DNA from 4 places in the Mesorhizobium sp. M8A.F.Ca.ET.165.01.1.1 genome. Region 1 is predicted to be linked to each of the others. Evidence: predicted binding sites of a transcription regulator. Region 1 holds the regulator's gene; each other region holds the start of a gene.

Region 1 (5,726 bases):
TGTTCGTCATCACCTTCCTCATCCTTGCCATCGCACGCTACATGCTGATGCGCATCGACGCCCATACGGGAGCCTGACCGATGTCCACAGCCGCATCGCTTCACCAAAGCCGCAAGCGCAGGAATGGCGTGATGATGACGCTGTGCGTCGTCGCCGCCGGCATTGGCCTCGCCTGGCTGGCGCTTATCCTCGGCGCGCTGCTCTACAAGGGCCTGTCCGGCGTCTCGCTGGCCGTGTTCACCGAAATGACGCCTCCGCCCGGCGACGCCGGCGGCCTGCTCAATGCCATCTACGGCAGCGTGGTGATGACGATCATCGCCGTGATCGTCGGCACGCCGATCGGCGTGCTCGCCGGTACCTACATGGCCGAATACGGCCGCTTCTCCAAGCTCACCACCATCGTGCGCTTCATCAACGATATCCTGTTGTCGGCGCCATCGATCATCATCGGCCTGTTCGTCTACGAGCTGATGGTGCGGCCGATGGGACATTTCTCCGCCATTGCCGGCGCCGTTGCGCTGGCCATCCTGGTCATTCCGGTCGTGGTGCGCACCACCGAGGACATGCTCAACCTGGTGCCGAACGCGCTGCGTGAAGCCGGCACCGCGATCGGCGCGCCGCGCTGGGTGGTCATCAAATCTGTCGCTTACCGCGCCGCGCTCTCCGGCATCGTCACCGGCATATTGCTCGCCATCGCCCGCATCTCCGGCGAGACGGCGCCGCTGCTCTTCACCGCGCTCAACAACCAGTTCTGGTCGAGCAATCTCAACGCGCCGATGGCCAGCCTGCCTGTCACCATCTTCCAGTTCGCTCTCAGCCCCTATGAGGAATGGCAGCAACTGGCATGGACCGGCGCACTCATAATCACCCTGACGGTTCTCGGCCTGAGCATTTTCGCCCGCAGCCTTACCGGACGCAGAGAGGACAGATGAAACCGATGTTGTCCACCGAGTTGAACACGCCCGAAGTGGCCGTGGATAAGGCCAAGATCGAGGTCAAGAACCTCAACTTCTACTACGGCCAGTCGAAGGCGTTGAAGGATATCAGCCTGTCGCTGCCCGAGCGCAGCGTCACCGCCTTCATCGGCCCGTCGGGCTGCGGGAAGTCGACGCTGCTGCGCGTCTTCAACCGCATCTACGAGCTCTACCCGAAGCAGAGCGCCGACGGCCAGGTGCTGCTCGACGGCCAGAACATCCTCGACCGCTCGCAGGATCTCAATCTCCTGCGCACCAAGATCGGCATGGTGTTCCAGAAGCCGACGCCGTTCCCGATGTCGATCTACGAGAACATCGCTTTCGGCGTCCGTCTCTACGAGAAGATCAGCAAGTCCGAGATGGACGGCCGTGTCGAACAGGCGCTGAAGCGCGCGGCATTGTGGACCGAGGTCAAGGACAAGCTCAACGCCAGCGGCCTCAGCCTGTCGGGCGGCCAGCAGCAGCGTCTTTGCATCGCCCGCACCGTGGCGGTGAAGCCGGAAGTCATCCTGCTCGACGAACCAGCCTCGGCGCTCGATCCGCTGTCGACCGCCAAGATCGAGGAACTGATCGACGAGCTGCAGGCCGACTATACGATCGTCATCGTCACCCACAACATGCAGCAGGCGGCGCGCGTGTCGCGCCAGACGGCGTTCATGTATCTGGGCGAACTGGTCGAATTCGACAAGACCGAGAAGATCTTCACGTCGCCTCGCGAGAAGCGCACGCAGGACTACATCACCGGCCGCTTCGGCTGATATCACGCATACGAGGACCAGGATCATGGCCGAACACACAGTCGCAGCCTTCGATGAGGATCTCGGACAGATCAGCAGGCTGATCAGCGACATGGGCGATCTCGCCGGCACGATGGTCGGCGGCGCCACCAAGGCTCTGCTGAATTCCGACAACGCGCTGGCACAGCGCGTCGTCTCCGACGACGCCATCATGGATGCGCGCCAGCGCGAACTCGACGACCGCGCCATCACCCTGATCGCCAAGCGCCAGCCGATGGCCGACGATCTGCGTCATGTCGTCGGCTCGATCCGCATGGCGGGCGACCTCGAGCGCATCGGCGACCTTGCCAAGAACATCGCCAAGCGTGTCGGTTCCGTCGGTCTCACCGCGACGCCGCGCGACCTGTCGCACTCGATCGACTCCATGGCGCAGCTGGTGCTGATCCAGGTGCAGGGCGTGGTCGAGGAATATGCGGCCGGCGATGCCGCCGCCCTCGCCAAGCTCAGGAATGACGACGAACGCATCGACGTCAAATACACCTCGGTGTTCCGCGAACTGCTGACCTACATGATGGAGGATCCGCGCAACATCACGGCTTGCACGCATCTCTTGTTCTGCGCCAAGAATCTCGAGCGCATCGGCGACCATGTGACCAACATCGCCGAGAATGCGTATTATGTGCTGACCGGAACGCAACTGCCCGCCAATCGTCCGAAGCAGGACGAGACGGCGATGTCGGCGCCGGCGGCTTGACGATAGGATGATCTGCCAATGATCGCGCCACGCATCATGGTGGTGGAGGACGAGGAGCCGCTCGGCGTGCTCCTCCGCTACAATCTGGAATCGGAAGGCTACCAGGTCGAGGTGGTGACGCGCGGCGACGAAGCCGAGATCCGCCTCCAGGAGAATGTGCCCGACCTCCTGGTGCTCGACTGGATGGTGCCGGCTGTTTCCGGCATCGAACTCTGTCGGCGCCTGCGAATGCGGCCCGAGACCGAGAGGTTGCCGATCATCATGCTCACGGCGCGCGGTGAGGAGAGCGACCGCGTGCGTGGCCTTTCGACCGGCGCCGACGACTATCTGGTCAAGCCGTTCTCGACGCCGGAATTCATGGCCCGGGTCAAGGCGCTGCTGCGTCGCGCCAAGCCGGAAGTGCTGTCCAGCGTGCTCAAGGTCGGCGACATCGTGCTCGACCGTGAATCGCACCGGGTCTATCGCAAGAAGAGCGAAATCCGGCTCGGACCGACCGAGTTCCGGCTGCTCGAATTCATGATGCGCCATCCCGGCCGGGTGTTCTCGCGCAGCCAGTTGCTCGACAATGTCTGGGGCGAGACGATCTATATCGACGAGCGCACGGTGGACGTGCATGTCGGTCGCCTGCGCAAGGCGGTCAACAATGGCCGCATGCCCGACGTCATCCGCACCATCCGCGGCGCGGGCTACGCGATCAGGGAAGACTAGGTCGAGGGCGGCTACGCCCCTGACTTCGTCATCCACGAGCGGAGCAAGGAGCGAAGCGACGCGGCGCAGACCCGAGGATCCATGCCGGGACCTCGACGCGTCGCCGCAGTGCAGAATTCTGCGCCGTTGCACTCTACGATCGAGGTCACGGCATGGATCCCAGGGTCTCCGCGACGCCGCTTCGCGGCTGCTCCGCCCAGGGATGACGACCTTGAGGGCGCTCGGCCAACCTCCAGCATTGGTGGTGATTCACCGGAGCGTTCGCTCAGGCCACGCTCTTCCCAGCACTGCCTCTCGCCTGCACGCCCGGCGCGAAAATCTCCTGGTCGACGAAGGTCAAGGCGCGCATGGCGCAGCCTTCGCGAATCAGCGGCAGTTCGTTCGGCTCGGTGTCGAAGGAAATCGATTCCGAATGCTGGCCGCCGGCGGTCTGGGCGATGGCCTCGCGCAAGGCCGGCTCGATCAGATCGAAGGCGGCGGCACTGACACCGACCATGGCGACCGGCGCCGGGTCGATCAGCGCGAACAGGCTGCCCAGCCCATAGCCCAGCGCCTCGCCCGCCTTGCGATAGGCTTCGCGCTCCGGTCCGTCTTTCTCCCTTGCCGTCGCGGCGAGTGTCCGCATCTGCGCGTCGCTGACATCGGCGACCGGTTCGGCGTCCTCGCCAAGCTGCCTGGCATTACGCCAGATGGCATAGTTGCCGGCATAGGCCTCGACGCAGCCGCGCCGCCCGCAACGGCAGAGCGCGCCGCCCGGGCGATGGATCATGTGGCCGAATTCGCCGCCCGATGAATGGGTGCCGGTGAACAGTTCGCCCTTGAGCACCAGGCCCATGCCGATGCCGTGCGAGAGCAGGATGGCGATGAAGTCGTCGCGGTAGCGTTGAGGGTCGCGCCAGCGCAACGCCACCGCCATCATGTTGCAGTCGTTCTCCATGGTGGCGGGGATGCCGAATTCGGCTTCGAGTATGTCGGCGAAGGCAATGTCCGTCTGCGGCGTGATCGGCGACCACAGCATGGCACGCGCCTCGGTGTCGGTGATGCCCTGGATCGCCAGCGCGATGCGGGCAACACTGCGGACATCGAGATCGGGGTCCTCGATGCGGCGGCGCACTATTGCCGTGCATTCGCCGATCAGAGCCTCGCGCGACATGGTCAGCGTGTCCAGCCGGCGCTGTTCCTCGGCGACCACCTGGCCGGCATAATCGATGACGGCGACGGATAGGAAATTCAGCGACAGCACCACGGTCATCACAGCCGCGGCCTCGGGGTTGAGGCCGAGGCCAACCTGCGGCCGGCCGCGTTTGAGTGAGCCGGCCTCGTTCGGCTTGCCTTCGGTCAGGATACCTTCGCCGATCAGGTCGGCGGATATCGCCGATATGGTCGAGTGGCTGAGGCCAGTGGTGGCGGCGATCTCGGTGCGCGAGGGCTGACCATCCCGGCGCACGGCTGCAATCACCATTGCGCGGTTGCGCCGGCGCAGATCGTCGTGGCGGATTCCCACCGACATGCTTTCCCTCCCGGTTGCCGCGGTTCTTGATCCCCCTCGAATACCTCCGGCAACAGGGTCAAACACTGGCAGAAGCGGCCGGTGCTGTCATTTATTTATTGCGAGGCTCGAAAAAAAATTTCCGGCACCTCAAAATCCATCAGAATCGATGTTGACAGTGTTCCGGTGATGGACCAGTGTTTTTTCGAGGCTCGAAAAAATAGAGCCTTTGTGCCGGCCTTCGGGCCAGTTTGGTCGCGCCATACGCGGCGCAGGGAGGATATCATGAAGAGATTCACAGCCGCCATCCTGGCGGGTGTCGCCATGTCGCTGACACTGGTGTCGGTCGCGCAGGCGAAGGACAAGGTCATCGGCGTTTCCTGGTCCAACTTCCAGGAAGAGCGCTGGAAGACCGACGAGGCCGCCATGAAGAAGGCGATCGAGGCCGCGGGCGACAAGTACATTTCCGCCGATGCGCAGTCCAATCCCGGCAAGCAGCTGACCGATGTCGAGAGCCTGATTTCGCAGGGCGCCAATTCGCTGATCATCCTGGCGCAGGATGCCTCGGCCATCGGTCCGGCGGTGCAGAAAGCGCTCGACGAGGGCATTCCGGTCGTCGGCTATGACCGCCTGATCGAAAACAAGGACGTCTTCTACCTGACCTTCGACAACAAGGAAGTCGGCCGCATGCAGGCCCGCGAAGTGTTCAAGGTGAAGCCTGAAGGCAACTACGTCTTCATCAAGGGCTCGGGTGCCGACCCGAATGCCGACTTCCTGTTCTCGGGCTCGATGGAAGTGCTGAAGGAAGCCATCGACTCGGGCAAGATCAAGAATGTCGGCGAGGCCTATACGGACGGCTGGCTGCCCGCCAACGCCCAGAAGAACATGGAGCAGTTCCTCACCGCCAATGACAACAAGGTCGACGCGGTGGTCGCGGCCAATGACGGCACCGCCGGCGGCGTCGTCGCGGCGCTGACGGCGCAGGGGCTCGCCGGCACCGTGCCGGTCTCTGGCCAGGACGGCGACCACGCCGCGCTCAACCGCATCGCGCTCGGCACCCAGAC
Region 2 (5,726 bases), on a different contig from region 1:
GAGCGAGTTCTTCGCCATGTCCTGCAGGCGCAGGCCGCCGAGCGGCAGCGTGATGCCGTCGCCGATCGCCTCGCCATCGATGTCGATCAGTTCCAGGCTGCCGCCGCCAAGGTCGCCGGCAATACCGTTGGCCGGATGAAAACCTGAGATGACGCCGAGCGCGGAATAATGCGCTTCCTGGCGGCCGGAGAGCACGCGGATCTCGGTCTTGAGCACCTCCTCGGCGCGATGGATGAAATCGGGACCGTTGATCGCCTCACGGGCGGCGGCGGTTGCCAGCACGTACATGTGTTCGGCACCGGCCTGGTCGGAGAGCGCGCGGAAACGGCGAAACTCCTCCATCGAACGCGCCACCCCTTCGGGGTCGAGCTTCCCTGTCGAGACGATGCCGCGGCCGAGGCCGGCCAGCATCTTTTCGTTGAACAGCACGGTCGGCGAACGCGCCAGCCCCTCATAGACGACAAGACGGATCGAATTGGATCCGATGTCGATGATGGACAGCGGTCGGCGGTCCTGCAGCCGGCCCTGGGAATTGAACAGCATCAGGTGGTGGCGTTCTTCTTGCGGCGCTTGAACTGCGCGATTCGCTTGGGCGCATGCGATTTCAGCGCGTCACCCCGTCCCGACAGGCTCGGATTGGTCATGAAATATTCCTGCGCGTTGAACGGTTCCTCGCCCTCCTCCAGCACCACGCGCCGGGAGGTTCCATCAGCCAATACGTCGAAACTTTGCTGATTGTCCATGATGTTGCCCAGCATGATCTGGCCCAGAATCTGTTCATGCACAGTTGGATTGGTGATCGGCACCATGGTCTCGACGCGGCGGTCGAGATTGCGCGGCATCAGGTCGGCCGAGGAGATGTAGACAATCGCCTCGTCCGAGGGAAGGCCATGGCCGTTGCCGAAGCAATAGATACGGCTGTGCTCGAGGAACCGGCCGACGATCGACTTGACCCTGATGTTCTCCGACAGGCCCGGCACCTGCGGCCGCAGACAGCATATGCCGCGCACGACGAGGTCGATTTCCACACCGGCGCGGCTGGCATCGTAGAGCGCATCGATGATGATGGGGTCGACGAGCGCGTTCATCTTCATCCAGATGCGCGCCGGCCGCCCCTCCAACGCATGGGTGATCTCGGCTGAAATGTGCTGGAGGATGCGGTTCCTCAGCGTGAAGGGCGAGATCGCCAGCCGCATTTCGGCGGTCGGCTCGGCATAGCCGGTGATGAAATTGAACAATTGGGCGACGTCGCGGGCAATCGTCGGATCGGTGGTGAAGAAGGACAGGTCGGTGTAGATGCGTGCCGTCACCGGATGGTAATTGCCGGTGCCGAGATGGACGTAGTTGCGCAGCTTGCCGTCCTCGCGCCGTACCACCAGCGACATCTTGGCATGGGTCTTGAGTTCGAGGAACCCGAACACGACCTGCACGCCGGCACGTTCGAGATCGCGCGCCCAGCGGATGTTGGCTTCCTCGTCGAAACGCGCCTTGAGCTCGACCAGCGCCGTCACCGACTTGCCAGCCTCGGCCGCGTCGACCAGCGCACGCACGATCGGGCTGTCGTTGGAGGTGCGATAGAGCGTCTGCTTGATCGCCACAACTTCGGGGTCGGCCATTGCCTGGCGCAGGAACTGCACCACCACGTCGAACGACTCGTAGGGGTGATGAACGACGATGTCCTTCTCGCGGATGGCGGCAAAACAGTCGCCGCCATGCTCGCGGATACGTTCGGGAAAGCGTGGATTGTAGGGCGTGAACTTCAGGTCGTCGCGGGGAACGGAGACGATCTCGGAGATCTGGCTGAGCGCCAGCGGCCCGGTGAGCACGCTGATGCGGCTCGACGAGACGCCAAGCTCGCCGGCGACGAAATCGCGCAATTCCCCCGGCATCAGCATGTCGAACTCGATGCGGATAACCGAACCGCGGCGGCGACGCTTCAGCGCCGTTTCGAACAGCCGCACAAGGTCTTCCGACTCCTCTTCGACCTCGATATCGCTGTCGCGGATGATGCGGAACGTGCCGGAGCCCTTGACCTCGTAGCCGGGGAACAGCTTGCCGATGTAAAGGCCGACCGCCTCCTCCAGCGGAATGAAGCGGACATGGTTCTTGCGGTCCGGAAGGCGGATAAAGCGCTTCAGCGCCACCGGCAGGCGCAGCAATGCGCTCATCTCCTCGCCATTCTTGCGGTGGCGAAGCTGCAGCGCCATGGAGAAGCCGAGATTGGGAATGAACGGGAACGGATGCGCCGGGTCGATCGACAGCGGGGTGAGCACCGGAAACACCTGGTCCTGGAAATGCTCTTCCAGCCAGACCTTTTCGTCCTTGGTCAGCGCATCGCGGGTGATGCTCTCGATGCCTTCCTTGTTGAGCAGAACCGTGAGTGCCGAAAGGCTCTTCTGCTGGTCTTCCTGCAGCCGCTCGACTTCACGCAGCAATTGTTCGAGCTGCTGTTCGGGGGTGCGTCCGTCCGGGCTCTTCAGCACGATGCCCTCGCGCACCTGGCCGGCAAGGCCGGCGACGCGCACCATGAAGAACTCGTCGAGATTGGCGGCCGAGATCGACAGGAAGCGGACGCGCTCCAGCAGCGGGTGATGGGTGTTCAGCGATTCTTCGAGAACGCGGCGATTGAACTGCAGCCAGGAGAACTCGCGGTTGACGAAACGGTCCGGATTGCCTTCCGGGCTCGCTGCCGTGACGTTGTTGAATTCGCTCTGTACCGGCTTCAATTCGTTCATGATTCCCGCTCTTTCGCCCGCCCTGGCCGGTTAACCGGCTTAACTTATCCTGTGGCAGGCTTTTGCGACAGTTCTCTGACAGGCTTTTGCGACAGTTTGATTTCATCGAACTTGCAAAGAGGCTTGATATGATCCAGATGCAGAGAGACTGCGTTAAGGAGACGACGATGGCAGGCGGTTCCATTCCCCATTTCCAGAACGATGCGGGCCATCCGGCAATCGACATCGGGGTCAAGGAATTCATGTGCACGGGCGCCAACCCGCCTTTCGATCATCCGCATGTGTTTCTCGACATGGGCGACGACAATGAGAAAGTCTGCCCCTACTGCTCGACCCTCTACCGCTATTCGCCAAAGCTGAAGGCGACGGAAACCCTGCCCGCGGGCTGCCTCTACATCGACCAGGCCGCCTGAAGCCTTTCGCGGCAAACCGGATGGACGACACGCGCTCCCGGCAAGTCGTCATCGCCGGAGCTGGCATTGCCGGACTGACCGCGGCGGTTGCCTTCGCCGAACGCGGTTATCCCGTGCAGGTGTTCGAGCAGGCGCAGCGCCTTGAAGCGGTCGGCGCGGGCATCCAGCTCTCTCCCAATGCGACACGCATCCTTCGTCAACTCGGCGTGCTCGACCGACTGCTGTCGGCGGTGGTAAGGCCGGAGGCCGTGGTATTGAAGGACGCAAGGACGTTGCGCCAACTGGCGCGCGTGCCGCTAGGGGAAGCCGGCGAGAGCCGCTGGGGCGCGCCCTATCTCGTCGCCCACCGGGCCGATGTGCAGAGCGCGTTGATGGCACGGGTTGCCGAGATACCTGATATCCATCTCACCGTCGGGGCGCGCCTCCAAAGAATTGCGACTGGCAGCCATGGTGTCACGGCGACCGTCGAGATCGGTGGCAATACGGCGGAGGAACAAGGCTCCTTGCTGGTCGGCGCCGATGGCGTCTGGTCGTCGGTGCGCGAGCTTGTCGATGCACAAAGGATGGCATCGCCAAGAAGCCGTTTTTCGGGAGAGTTGGCCTGGCGCACCACCGTCGCGGCAGACAGCAGCGCCGGGCGGGCCTTCGCCGCGATCGGTGCAGCCGATTGCGTCACGACTTTCCTGCATACGGGTTTCCACATGGTCGTCTATCCCGTCAGTAAGGGCGACGCATTCAACCTCGTCGCCTTCACCAAAGGCGAGCGCATTACCGAGGGCTGGTCCGGCCATGCCGATCCCGGCATACTCGCCGCCGCCATGCGCGGCACCGCGCCAGGACTCGTGAAGCTGGTGGAAATAGCCGGCCCGTGGCTGACCTGGCCGCTGCATACCGTCGAACAGAGACAGCCTTGGACAATGCCAGCCGGCATCGCGCTGATCGGCGACGCCGCGCACGCAATGACGCCGTTCGCGGCACAAGGTGCCGCGATGGCGATCGAGGACGCCGCGATGCTCGCCAGCCTGGTCGCCGACTTCCCCGGCGACCTGACGCAAAGCCTCACCATCTGGGAGAAGCTGCGACGACCGCGCATCGAAAAGGTACTGAAACGCGGCGCGCTCAACCGCCTCGCCTGGCACGCCCGGGGACCGGTGGCATTGGCGCGCAATCTGGTCCTGGCGACGCGGCCAGGAGAGAAGCTCGCGGCGGATTTGGATTGGCTTTACGGCTGGGAACAGCAGCAGGTCATCCGTCGCTGAAAGGAGCTGCGGCAAAGCTAATTATACAGCCGCATCGACAACCCAAGCGATGCCGGCAGCGGGTTCCACCAGCCGGTGCGCAGGCCGGCAGTGCGCAGTGCGGCCGCAGCCCAGGTGTTGCAGCCGATCAGCGCGTTGAAACGGCCATTGGCCTCATAAAAACGGTCGAAATTGGAATAGGCGGCATTGTCGATGACGATCGGGCCGCTCGGTCCCTGCTGAAAACTCGCTTCGACAAAGTCGAGCAACGCGGCAAAACGGTCCTCGCCCACGTCGAAGCCGGCGACATCGGGGCGCGGCTCGGAGATATCGCCGGCGACGTCGACATGCATCACCGAAGCATCGAGTGTCAGCGCCTTGAATACCGGCAGCGCCTTCACTTGCGACCATGTCGGCGTTTCCAGGTAGAAGGCGCGCCCGCCCCAGCCGAAGACGAGGTAGCGCACTTCGGGGGCGTCCGAAGGCAGGCCGGCATCGGCAAGAAAACGGAAGCGCCGGCGCACCCCGTCATCCACCGGAATGGCGATGTCGGTGTGGATTGGGTTCTTCAGCACCAATATGCGCCGCGTGCCCTCGCCTGCGGCAGCCGTGGGCCAGAGCGGCCGCGGCACCAGCGTGCCGAGCGACACAGCGAGCACCACTGCGGCAACCAGCATGACCAGCAAACGCAGGAGTTTTTTCATCGGTGCGGCTTCGCGATTCGTCGCGGCTCAATGGAGAAGATCATTATCCGATCGGCCAGACGCAAAAAGCCCGGCCATGGCACGGCCGGGCTTCCCTGATTCCAGTGAAGCGCTCAGTGCAGAATCTGCGACAGGAACAGTTTCGTGCGTTCGTGGCGCGGATGGTCGAAGAACTCGGCCGGCGTGTTCTGCTCGACGATCTGGCCCTGGTCCATGAAGATCACCCGGTTGGCGACTTTCCGCGCAAAACCCATCTCGTGGGTGACGCACAGCATGGTCATGCCCTCTTCGGCCAGCCCCACCATGGTCTCCAGCACTTCCTTGATCATTTCAGGGTCGAGCGCCGAGGTCGGCTCGTCGAACAGCATGATGCGCGGGTTCATGCACAGCGAGCGTGCGATCGCCACGCGCTGCTGCTGGCCGCCGGAAAGCTGGCCCGGATATTTGTTGGCCTGCTCGGGAATCTTGACACGCTTGAGGAAATGCATGGCGATTTCCTCGGCCTGCTTCTTCGGCGTCTTGCGCACCCAGATCGGCGCCAGTGTGCAGTTCTCCAGGATGGTCAGATGCGGGAACAGGTTGAAGTGCTGGAACACCATGCCGACCTCGCGGCGCACCTCGTCGATCTTCTTGAGA
Region 3 (5,726 bases), on a different contig from region 1:
GATCGGTCATGACGCGGGTGAAGATGTCGAGCCGCCCGGTCGAGCTCTTCGGATTGGCCGAAGCCGAAATGCCAGCCGGCAGGGCCAGACTTTCGAGCAGCGGCACGATATAGACGCAGCCGGTTTCGAGAACCGCGCCTTCGGTCAGATTAATCTCGTGGAGTTGCAGCCGGTCGAGCTTTTCCGAGACCTTGTGATTGGGACCGGGCAGGAACGAGGCGCGCACCCGCCAGGCCCTTTCGCCCAATCTGAGATCAAGGCTCGCCGGCTGGATCTGGTCGGCATCGAGCGCGCGCGGCGACTTCAGCGCCCCGGACTGGAACAGCGCCGAAATGTCCTGATCAGGAAGAATGCCTGTCTGCCGCAAAGTCTGGCTCCGCCCAAGACTGGTCTCTTTTGGTGCAGGTTCTTGCCGCAAAACCACTGGGCACTTTTGCGGAACCTGCCTTGGTACAAACCTCTTAATGAAGCCGGCAATTGACGCAAGCGTGGCGCGGGTCTAAAGGGTCGTTATCCCGTGGTGATTTGGCCGGTCGGCTTGCAGCCACGTTAAACAAGTCGCTAAAGGACCGTCGGGCCGCAAGGCCGTATGGACCGGTTGCGACTTTCGCGGCCGGTTTTTTTGTGTCTGGAACAAAGCGATGAGCACCAAGAAGCGCAACTGGAAACCTCAGACGGCACTCGTGCATGGCGGCACCCTGCGTTCCCAATTCGGCGAAACCGCCGAGGCGATGTACCTGACCCAGGGCTATGTCTATAAAACCGCCCAGGCGGCGGAAGCCCGCTTCAAGGGCGAAGAGCCTGGCTTCATCTATTCGCGTTACGCCAACCCGACCGTCGACATGTTCGAAAAGCGCATGTGCGCTCTCGAAGGCGCCGAGGACGCGCGCGCCACGGCGTCGGGCATGGCGGCGGTGACCGCGGCCCTTCTGTGCAGCGTCAAGGCCGGCGATCATATCATTGCGGCGCGCGCGCTGTTCGGCTCCTGTCGCTGGGTGGTCGAGACGCTGGCGCCGCGCTATGGCATCGAGGCGACCTTGGTCGACGGCACCGATATCGCCAATTGGGAAAAGGCGGTCAGGCCGAACACCAAGCTGTTCTTCCTGGAAAGCCCGACCAATCCGACGCTGGAAGTCGTCGACATATCAGCCGTCGCCTCGCTTGCCAATTCGATCGGCGCGCGGCTTGTCGTCGACAATGTCTTCGCCACGCCGCTGCAGCAGAAGCCGTTGCAGCTTGGTGCGCACATCGTCGTCTACTCGGCCACCAAGCATATTGACGGCCAGGGCCGTTGCCTCGGCGGCGTCATCCTGTCGGACAAGAAGTGGATCGACGAAAACCTGCACGACTATTTCCGCCACACCGGCCCCAGCCTGTCGCCGTTCAATGCCTGGACCTTGCTGAAGGGGCTCGAGACGCTGCCGCTGCGCGTGCGCCAGCAGACGGAAAGCGCCGGCAGGATCGCCGACTTCCTGGCCGAGCAGCCGCAGATCGCCCGCGTCATCTATCCCGGCCGCGCCGACCATCCGCAGGCCGCCATCGTCAAGAAGCAGATGTCGGGCGGCTCGACGCTGATCTGCCTCGACGTCAAGGGCGGCAAGCCGGCGGCCTTCGCGCTGCAGAACGCCCTCGACATCGTGCTGATCTCGAACAATCTCGGCGATGCCAAGAGCCTGATCACCCATCCGGCGACGACGACGCACAAGAACCTGAGCGACGAGGCCCGCGCCGAACTCGGCATCGGGCCAGGGACGCTCAGGCTGTCGGTCGGCCTGGAGGACGCCGACGACCTGCTGGAAGACATCGCGCAGGCGCTGAAGGCCGCCAAATAGGCTGTTTGGGAGCGTCGGTCGCGGCGATCAGGCGCGCGACGGCGTCTCCTCCAGTTCGGCCGCCTTGGTGCGGATGGTCATTGCGTTGCCGCGCCAGTCGACGGCGCCGCCGAGCCAGCCGCGCGCCCAGAGGGTTGGGAGCATCACGTCCCGCGCAATCATGGCCGCGACCATGCGCGGCGACAGGTACCAGCCCTTGGACAAGGCCAGTGCGCACTCCGGAAGGTAGAAGGCCGCCAACACGGCAATCGCGGTTGCCCAAAGGCTGACGCCGGCGCTCGCCGCAGCAACCAGGGCAAGCGCGAGAGGCACCGCCGCGCCGGTCAGGATTTCGGGCGCGAAGAACAGCGGGAAGGTGACGCGGCGCAGGCGCGCCCAGCGGGCCTGGCGCGACCAGATCTCGCCAAGCGTGCGCTGGCCGAGCGGCTGCTCGAAGGGCGCGGCAACGAGATTGACGCACAAGCCGAGGCCGTTCACCAGCTTGGTGGCGGCAGCGTCCTCGGCGATCTCGGCGGCCAGCGCCCGAATGCCGCCATTGGCATCCAGCATCGGCTTGTTCCACAGCATGCTCTTGCCCTGGGCAAAGCCGAGGCCGAGCGCCTCGCCGGCATACTGCCAGCGGGCCTGCAATGTGTTGAGGAAGGCGCATTCGACATCGGCCCAGAAACCCTCGGGCCGCGAGCCGATCGGCGTCGAGCAGACAAGGCCGGTGTCGGGCCGCCATGCCGCCATCATGTGCTCGACATAGTCCCTCGGCATCAAGACGTTGGAATCGGCAAGGATGACCCAGTTGTGGCGTGCCGCTTCCCAACCCTTGACGCAATTGTTGAGCTTTGGATTGGCGCTGACGCGGTCGTCACCGATCAGCAGCCGGGCCGGTACCTTGGGAAACCGGGCAATCGCCCTGTTTATCAGTTTGACCACCGGATCGTCGGTATGGGCGACGCAGAAGATCAGTTCGTAGCGTGGCCAGTCGAGGGCGAAGGCGCGTTCCAGCGTCTCATGCGTGAACGGCTCGACGCCCCGCGACGGGACGACGATCGAGACCGGTTGCGGCTTGCCGGCTGGCGGGGCGATCGTGTTGCGCCGTTTCAGCTGTGAAGCGGCGAGCGAAATGCTGGCGGCGTTTGAAAGGATGAGTGCGGTCGAAAGCGAGGCGGCTATGAAGGTGAGTTCCATCGAGATCTGGTCACTCCGGAAAGGCGGCCGGCATCGTGGCCGTTTTCAACAGTTCGACAGAGCGCCGAGTCGCCCGGTTCGTGCACACCACCATTGTCGTGTGTCACTTAAATGACATTCTTTGCCGGCACCTGCGGTTCAAGGTCAGCCGCGACAAGACGCGCACGTTGACCTGCTCACCGGGAGCGCTGAAAGTCATCGGGTTGTTTTGGAGCCGCTCATGTACCGCGCCGTGACGCGCAACATCGAAGTGCAGGTCAGGCCGTTCTATCTCGAGGACCGTTCGGATCCCTCGGAGAACCGCTATGTCTGGGGCTATCAGATAACGATCGACAACCAGTCGGACGAGTTCGTGCAGTTGTTGTCGCGCTATTGGCACATCACCGATGGCGCCGGCCGGGTCGAGGAAGTGCGCGGGCCGGGCGTTGTCGGCGACCAGCCGGAACTCAATCCCGGCGACAGCTATCAATACACGTCCGGCTGCCCGCTCTCGACACCGTCCGGGATCATGGTCGGACGCTACACGATGCGCAACAAGCGCGGCGAGACCTTCGACATCGCCATCCCCGCCTTCTCGCTCGATCTGCCGGGGACAAGGCGCACGGTGAATTAGCGTCTTTTCTCCCGTCACTATACGGGGGAGTTGAGGAATGGTCCGCGAAGCGGACGAATTGCTTGGCTTTTCGAGTGACGACCGTCCGGCAGGACAATGAGGGCAGCGCCGAGCTTGCGAGAATTTTCTTCAGATAGAGCCAAGGAGCTCCTGTACTAACGCTGGCGCTGCCCCTCATCCGCCTGCCGGCACCTTCTCCCCGTATAGTGACGGGGAGAAGGGACTAGCTTTACTGAGCCGCAAACTCGGCCGGATCGAAGTCGTACTGGGTCGAGCAGAACTCGCAGGCGACGTGGATGCCGCCATCCTCGGTGCTGTCCTTGATCTCCTGCGCGGAGAAGCCTTCGAGGATATCGCGGATCTTGTCCCTGGAGCACGAGCACTGGTCGGTGACGGGGACGCCGCCGAAGACGCGCACGCCATGCTCGTGGAACAAGCGATAGAGCAGCCGCTCGGCGCCGATGGTCGGGTCGATCAGCTCGGTCGGCTCGATGGTGCCCAGCAAGGCGAGGAGTTCCTGCCAGGAATTATCGGCCGGATCGTGGACTTCCTCGCGCGGATCGCCATCGCCACCCGGCAGGTCCGGGACGCGCATGCGCTCGGGCGATTGCGGCAGGAACTGCGCCAGTATGCCGCCGGCGCGCCACTGCTCGCGCGCACCGCCGATACCGGGCGTCAGCAGCTTGGCGACCGAGAGCCTGATATCCGTCGGGATCTGTTCCGACTGGCGGAAATAGGTACGCGCCGCGTCTTCCAGCGTTTCGCCGTCGAGCTGGACGATGCCCTGATAGCGCTGCGTATGGGCGCCCTGATCGATGGTCAGCGCCAGCACGCCGCTGCCAAGCAGCGTTTGCTGCGAGGTCTCGCCGGCCGCGACCAGCGCTTCGAGCCGATCCGCGTCGAAACGCGCATAGGCGCGCAGCGCCGAGGGCGTGGAAAAGTCCGCGACCAGCATGTCGACAGGCCCGTCGGTACGGGTCTGCAGGATGAACTTGCCTTCGAACTTGAGCGAGGTGCCGAGCAGCACCGTCAGCACACAGGCTTCCGCCAGCAGGCGGGCGACCGGCTCGGGATAGTCGTGGCGGCCAAGGATGGCGTCGAGCATCGGCCCGAGCTGCACCGTGCGGCCACGCACGTCGAGCGGACCGACTTCGAAGGGAACGACGTGATCGTCGCCGGCGTAGCCGAACTCGCCGAGTTTGGGGTGATGTTCAGTCACTTGATGGCTTTCCAACATGACAAAGCTCCAGGGCGCGGCCATGCGGCCCTGGTGGGCACATGCGTCCAAACGCGCTTGATTTGCGTGATGCGGCGCAGATAGGCATCGCGCCCCCGCAGATCAAGCGCCTGGGCATTTCAGGCGCCAAGACATATCAAGCAACAAGACACATCAAGCAACAAGACACATCAAGCACCGAGACACCAGGCAAGCACGGCCTTCTGGGCGTGCAGCCGGTTTTCGGCCTCGTCGAAGACCACCGAATGCGGTCCGTCGATGACCTCGTCGGTCACCTCCTCACCGCGATGGGCCGGCAGGCAATGCATGAACAGGGCGTCGGGCTTTGCCTTGGCCATCAGCGCGGCGTTGACCTGATAGGGCGAGAAGACATTGTGGCCGCGGGCACGGTGTTCCTGGCCCATCGACACCCAGCAGTCGGTGACGATGCAGTCGGCCTGGTCGACGGCTTCCTCGGGCGAGCGGGTGAAATGCAGCTTGCCGCCATGCGCCTTGGACCAGTCGACATGCTTCTGCGCCGGTTCGCTGCCTTCGGGTACGGCGACGTTGAGATTGAAGCGGAACCGTGCCGAGGCCTCGAGCAGCGAGTGTAGCACGTTGTTGCCGTCGCCGGTCCAGGCAATGGTCTTGCCGGCCACCGGACCGCGATGCTCCTCGAAAGTCATGATGTCGGCCATCAGCTGGCAGGGGTGGGTGTCGTCGGTCAGCCCGTTGATCACCGGAACGGTGGCATTCTCGGTCAACTCCAGCAGCCGCTCGTGCGAGGTGGTGCGGATCATGATGGCGTCGACATAGCGCGACAGCACCTTGGCGGTGTCGGCGATGGTCTCGGAGCGGCCGAGCTGCATCTCGGTGCCGGTCAACA
Region 4 (5,726 bases), on a different contig from region 1:
CCGTCATCTGGTCCGGCGCCTTCAATTTTCTCGGCGTTCTCACCTCCAGCGGCGCGGTTGCCTTCGGCATCCTGTCGCTGCTGCCGGTCGAGCTGATCCTGCAGGTCGGCTCCTCCTCCGGCTTCGCCATGGTGTTCGCATTGCTGGTGGCCGCGATCCTGTGGAACCTCGGCACCTGGTTCCTCGGCCTGCCGGCGTCCAGCTCGCACACGATGGTCGGCTCGATCATCGGCGTCGGCCTCGCCAACCAGTTCATGGCACCCGCCGGCAGCGCCACCAGCGGCGTCGACTGGTCGCAGGCAACCAATGTTGGCGTGACCTTGCTGGTATCACCGATCATCGGCTTCTTCGCCGCCGCCATCCTGCTCTATGCGATGAAGCTTCTCGTCCGCAATCCGGCGCTCTATGAGGCGCCGAAGGGCAATGCCCCGCCGCCCTGGTGGATCCGGGCGCTGCTGATCTTCACCTGCACCGGCGTCAGCTTCGCGCATGGCTCCAATGACGGCCAGAAGGGCATGGGCCTGATCATGCGGATCCTGATCGGCGTCGTGCCGACGGCCTATGCGCTGAACCGTACGCCTGACATCAACTATCTCGAAGCCTACAAGTCGGCTTCGGTTAACGTGGAGACCGCGCTGGGCAAATATGTGAAGCCCGGTGTCACCGTCGCCGATGCGAAGGACGCCAAGGCAGCGGTGCAGGATGCCGTGCGCACCCGGACCTGGAGCGACAAGACGACGGTTGCGTTGCAGACCTACATCCACAGCACAACGGCCGAGCTGCAGCCTTACGCTTCGGTCGACAATGTGCCGACCGATCTGGTCAGCAACGCCCGCAACGACATCTATCTGATCGGCGAGGCGCTGAAACTGATCGACAAGAAGCAGTTGCTGCCGATGGAGGCCGCCGATCTCAAGGCGGTCACCGACTATCACAAGGCCGTCGACAACGCGACGAAGTTCATCCCGATCTGGGTGAAGGTCGCGGTCGCCTTGGCGCTCGGCCTGGGCACGATGGTCGGCTGGAAACGCATTGTCGTCACGGTCGGCGAGAAGATCGGCAAGAGCCACCTGACCTATGGCCAGGGCGCTGCCGCGGAACTCGTCGCCATGGTCACCATCGGCATGGCCGACCGTCTGGGTCTGCCGGTGTCGACGACCCATGTGCTGTCATCGGGCGTCGCCGGCACGATGGCGGCGAACGGCTCGGGCCTGCAATGGTCGACGGTGCGCAATCTGCTGCTCGCCTGGGTGCTGACCCTGCCGTGCTCGATCGCGCTCGCCTTCGCGCTGTTCATCGTCTTCCGTCAGGTGTTCTGAGCGCCAGACCCTCAAAAGAACGGCGCCACCTGCGGCGCCGTTTCTCTTTGTCGGCCCATCCTGCGAAGAGTCAGAGCGTGCGCCTTCCCAAGCGAACGCGCCGCTTCGAACGGTTCAGCTTTCGATGGAATCGTTGGCCGGCTCCAGCCTCACTCCTGCCGCCGCGCAACTTCCGCCCGGCTACGGCGGCGCAGCTGGCGCAGCGACAACACATGCAGCAGGATTGAACTCGGCACCACGAAAGCAGGGGTTAGCACCCCCGGATAATCGCCAGCGCCGATGCTCAGCACATCCGGAACGATCAACTGCCACGGGCCGGGCGAGGTGATTATGCCCATGGTGATCGCGACAGCGAAATCGGCAAGGCCAAGGACGTTCCAGAGAGTTGCCGCCCTCCCGCCTCCGGCTGTGCCGGTCGCCACCGCGATCGCCGCCGGCAACGCGAGCAGTCCTGTCAGCATGTCTCCGATGCCTGCTGGCACTGCGAACACGCCGGGCAGCGCACCATGCAGCCACGCCGCGAGAGCCCAACTGCCGAATACGCGGTAGAGCTGAACCGCGACGAGCCAGCTCGCTGGCATCGCATCGAGCACCTGCCCGATCCGCCCAGAGAACAGCAACAGCGGCGCGCCGATGACCACCGGCAGGAAGATGGCCGATGGCAACGCCGGCAAAGCCGTGGCGTCCTGTTGGAAGACGCCATTGATCGCGGCGCTCCAAGCGACGGCGAACCACAGCGTGTCCGCGATCATGATCGCCAACCAGGTCGCGCGACGTTGACCGGGCGTCAGGCTCGTATGTTCGAGGCCGAGCCACAATCCCAGAGCGACGAGCCCGTGAGCCGCGAGCTGGTGGAACGTGGTCGGAACGCCGCTGTCCGGGATCGCCGGCCAACGATAGATCAAGAGTAGCCACAGCGCCGTGAGCGGCACAAACCACAGCAGGCCGCGCCAGGCGTCACGCGATGGAACGACAGCAGGGGAAACGGCTTCGGCGGCCATCGGCGGTACTCCATTGAGCCCAGCGCATTCTGCTGGCGCCCAGATGTAAGCCCGCTCTCCGCGAGCGGCTATCCGCGATAATGTTGATGGCCTATGAAGCAGAGCTTCACAGTTTACGGGCTTCCAGCCGAGCGACCGCTATGCATTTTCCCGAGATTGCTCAGCTTGTGGCGGGTGCAAGTATCAAGTCGGATCTTCGCGATGCAGGTCGTGGATGGTGACGCCATCGGCATTGGTCGGCAGCATCAGCCATTTCTTGTGACGCAGCGTGCGCTCGGTGTCCTCGAGGCCCATCTCCCAATGCTCGCGCATCGAGGTGCCTGAAAACTCATAGTCCTTGGCGTGACCCTCGTAGCCCTTGTGCTGGTAGATCAGGTGGACGATGTTGACGACGCCGGCGTTGGAATAGTCGGCGATCAGCTCCTTCTCGCCTTCCTTGAGCTGCTCCGGCGGCACGCGCTTCAGCGCATCGAGCAGCTTCATCTTCAGCGCATGGATGCGCTCGAAATTGTCGGTGTTCTGCCGCGTGCGGCTCGAATACATGATGTCCTTGTGGCGCGACAGCACGTCGGCCATGCCGCGCGGCAGCACGCCGCGAGCGCTGAACAGATCGACCTGGAACACCAGCGAGGAACGGTCCTCTTCCTGGTCGAGCAGATATTGCAGCGGCGTGTTGGAGACGATGCCGCCATCCCAGTAATATTCGCCCTCGATGCGGATCGAGGGGAAGGCCGGTGGCAGCGCGCCGCTGGCCATGATGTGCTCCGGCGCGATCCGCACCTTCTCGGTGTCGAAATAGACGAAGTTACCGGTCCTGACATTGACCGCGCCGACACTCAGCCGCTTCTTGCCGTCGTTCAGCACATCGAAATCGATCAGGCTCTCCAGCGTGTCCTTCAACTCGGCGGTGTCGTAGAAGCTGGTGGCGCCTTCTGCCCCCGACAGCTGGAACCAGGGATTGGGATTGCGCGGCTTGAAGAAACCGGGCTGGCCCATTGTCATCGTCATCAACGACGAGGTTTGGTTGCGGATGTCGCGGTAGATGTCGCCTTCGGGCGTGTAGGACCAGATCTTGCGGCCAGAAATCGTCTGCCAGAACTGTTCCAGCCGCTGCAACCGGCGGCTCGGTTCATTGCCGGCGATGATCGCGGCGTTGATGGCGCCGATCGAGACGCCGGATAGCCAGCTCGGTTCGCAGCCGGCATCGGCCAGCGCCTGATAGACCCCTGCCTGATAGGCGCCGAGCGCACCGCCGCCTTGGAAGACCAGCGCGATACGGTCATACTGCGCCGTGATTTCCTCGATGGTGGCGGCTGCTGCCTTGTTGCGGGTACGCTCAAGCACGGACTTTCTCCAGCTGGGTTGCGCTGGCAGCGGATCGGCTGTGGTCAGCGAGGTAATCATGTACGGCTTCGCCCAGGCCGAGCGTGAGGTCCGCCTTGAAGTGAACCGCCGACACGATGTCGATCACGGGCAGCTTCGCCACGTCGGCCATGACATGGGGCCGCAGATCGAGCGCGGCCGGCGCGGTCCAGGCTTCCTTCAGCGTGATGTCGGTAAGGTAGTAGCGGACCAGTTCGCAGATGCGCGGCGTGCCGTCGACATGCGGGATGATCTTGATCAGGAAATTGGGGGCGGCGAGCGAAGCGAGCACGGAATCGTGATCGGCTTCCCGATGTTTGTAGCCCATCGTGCCGGTGGCGCACAGAACGCTGCCATAGTGCAGCGTGCCGACGATCACCTCGCCTTCATGGACGATCTTGGGGTTGGCGAGCTTTTTCGGAAACCCCCACAGCTCACGGCCCCCGGCGATCGGCGCGTCGTCGTCGAGATACATGGAATGGACATAGCCGCCGTGCTGGCCCTTATGGCGTACGGGAATGACCTGACCGGTCTCGGTGTAGTCGCCGAAGCCGGTCGAGTCCGGCATGCGGATGAATTCGTATTTGACCAGCGGCTCATCGATCTCCAATGGCGCCGGCACGACGGCCTCAAGCGCCTCGCGTGTCGTGCGGTAGGTGATGATGATGTATTCGCGGTCGAAGAAACGATAAGGGCCGGGCGGGAAGGAGGGATTGGTGAGCGGCATCGCATAGGCGCGCTTCACGACATCGGCGATTTCCATCCAGGTGCCCCCAACGTTCGAAAATGACCCCGCGCGAATGCGCTGGGAAATATGTTGCATGGCAGCATGACAATGCCGTGTCATCGCCAAGACGCCCTTTCACGAAGCCGGCAAAGGCGGTCGCGGGGCTGTAATCGAGCCGACACATGGCCGTGGCATTGTCTTGTTGCGCCGCACAAACTATCTGCCTCAACACCACTCCCTCCCACCTCTTGCGAGATCTCCCCATGGGTTCCCTGTCTTCGAAGAATGCGCTTGTCACCGGCTCGACCAGCGGCATCGGCCTCGCGATCGCCCGCGCCTTTGCCGCCGAGGGTGCCAACGTCACCATCAATGGCCTTGGCGACGCCGCTGCCATCGAGCAGGAGCGAGTCGGCATCGAGAAGGATTTCGGCGTCAGGTGCCGCTATTCCGACGCCAACATGATGGATGGCGCCGCGGTCACCGCCATGATCCACGACGCGGAAGAGGCGTTCGGCAGCCTCGACATCCTGGTCAACAATGCCGGCATCCAGCATGTGGCGCCGATCGAGGAGTTCCCCGACGACAAGTGGGAAGCCATCATCCGCATCAACCTGCTTGCCGCCTTCTACGCCATCAAGGCGGTGGTGCCGGGCATGAAAAGCCGCAAATGGGGCCGCATCATCAACACGGCCTCGGCGCACGCACTGGTCGCCTCGCCGTTCAAGTCGGCCTATGTCTCGGCCAAGCATGGCATATCGGGCCTGACCAAGACGGTGGCCCTGGAAGTCGCCCAGAACGGCATCACCGTGAACGCGATCGCGCCCGGCTATGTCTGGACGCCGCTGGTCGAAAAGCAGATCCCCGATACGATGAAGGCGCGCGGCATGACCGAGGAGCAGGTCAAGCACGACGTGCTGCTGGCCGCACAGCCGACCAAGGAATTCGTCACCGTGGAAGAGCTTGCGGCACTGGCATTGTTCCTGTGTTCGGATGCGGCCAAGCAGATCACCGGCACGACCTTGCCGATGGACGGTGGCTGGACGGCACAGTAGAGCTGGTCGAAACATACCGGCTTCAGGCCGACGCCAGGCGGCGGCAGGAAGGCAGTGCGCGGGCCAATGAAAATCATCCAGCTCTCCGATCCGCATCTGATGGCGCCGGGTGGCCGTCTCCATGGCTCCGATCCGCTCGCCCGGCTGGAGGCTTGCCTGGCCGATATCGGCAGAAGTCATGCCGATGTCGATCTGGTGGTGGTATCAGGCGACCTGACCAATGATGGCGAGCGCGCCGCCTATGCGGCATTGAGGCAGACGCTGG

Evidence for each region. The regulator PhoB, encoded in region 1, activates phosphate uptake and scavenging genes when phosphate is short. The targets are predictions, from matches to a motif close to TGTCATNNANCTGTCAT.
Region 2: a site for PhoB is predicted at 2,800-2,816, ahead of EN808_RS06115 (RNA degradosome polyphosphate kinase). Genes of this name have one in related genera too.
Region 3: a site for PhoB is predicted at 3,112-3,128, ahead of EN808_RS22025 (ceramide glucosyltransferase). Genes of this name have one in related genera too.
Region 4: a site for PhoB is predicted at 4,575-4,591, ahead of EN808_RS33945 (acetoacetate decarboxylase). Genes of this name have one in related genera too.

What each region holds. Positions count from the first base shown of each region.
Region 1 is NZ_SRTH01000012.1:171,948-177,673, forward strand. Features, by position in the region: gene pstC (phosphate ABC transporter permease subunit PstC) at 1-77, shown strand, start outside; gene pstA (phosphate ABC transporter permease PstA) at 81-932, shown strand; gene pstB (phosphate ABC transporter ATP-binding protein PstB) at 929-1,732, shown strand; gene phoU (phosphate signaling complex protein PhoU) at 1,758-2,465, shown strand; gene phoB (phosphate regulon transcriptional regulator PhoB) at 2,484-3,173, shown strand; gene EN808_RS26490 (ROK family protein) at 3,439-4,683, opposite strand; gene xylF (D-xylose ABC transporter substrate-binding protein) at 4,948-5,726, shown strand, end outside.
Region 2 is NZ_SRTH01000002.1:313,622-319,347, reverse strand. Features, by position in the region: gene ppx (exopolyphosphatase) at 1-543, opposite strand, end outside; gene EN808_RS06115 (RNA degradosome polyphosphate kinase) at 543-2,735, opposite strand; gene EN808_RS06110 (zinc-finger domain-containing protein) at 2,903-3,148, shown strand; gene EN808_RS06105 (FAD-dependent monooxygenase) at 3,169-4,407, shown strand; gene EN808_RS06100 (TIGR02117 family protein) at 4,425-5,090, opposite strand; gene EN808_RS06095 (amino acid ABC transporter ATP-binding protein) at 5,204-5,726, opposite strand, start outside.
Region 3 is NZ_SRTH01000008.1:215,114-220,839, reverse strand. Features, by position in the region: gene EN808_RS22035 (2'-deoxycytidine 5'-triphosphate deaminase) at 1-367, opposite strand, end outside; SAM riboswitch at 508-585, shown strand; gene EN808_RS22030 (O-succinylhomoserine sulfhydrylase) at 642-1,832, shown strand; gene EN808_RS22025 (ceramide glucosyltransferase) at 1,860-3,011, opposite strand; gene apaG (Co2+/Mg2+ efflux protein ApaG) at 3,232-3,624, shown strand; gene EN808_RS22015 (Hsp33 family molecular chaperone) at 3,854-4,885, opposite strand; gene argF (ornithine carbamoyltransferase) at 5,032-5,726, opposite strand, start outside.
Region 4 is NZ_SRTH01000028.1:38,553-44,278, forward strand. Features, by position in the region: gene EN808_RS33930 (inorganic phosphate transporter) at 1-1,319, shown strand, start outside; gene EN808_RS33935 (MFS transporter) at 1,469-2,320, opposite strand; gene EN808_RS33940 (patatin-like phospholipase family protein) at 2,504-3,664, opposite strand; gene EN808_RS33945 (acetoacetate decarboxylase) at 3,657-4,445, opposite strand; gene EN808_RS33950 (3-hydroxybutyrate dehydrogenase) at 4,673-5,461, shown strand; gene EN808_RS33955 (phosphodiesterase) at 5,528-5,726, shown strand, end outside.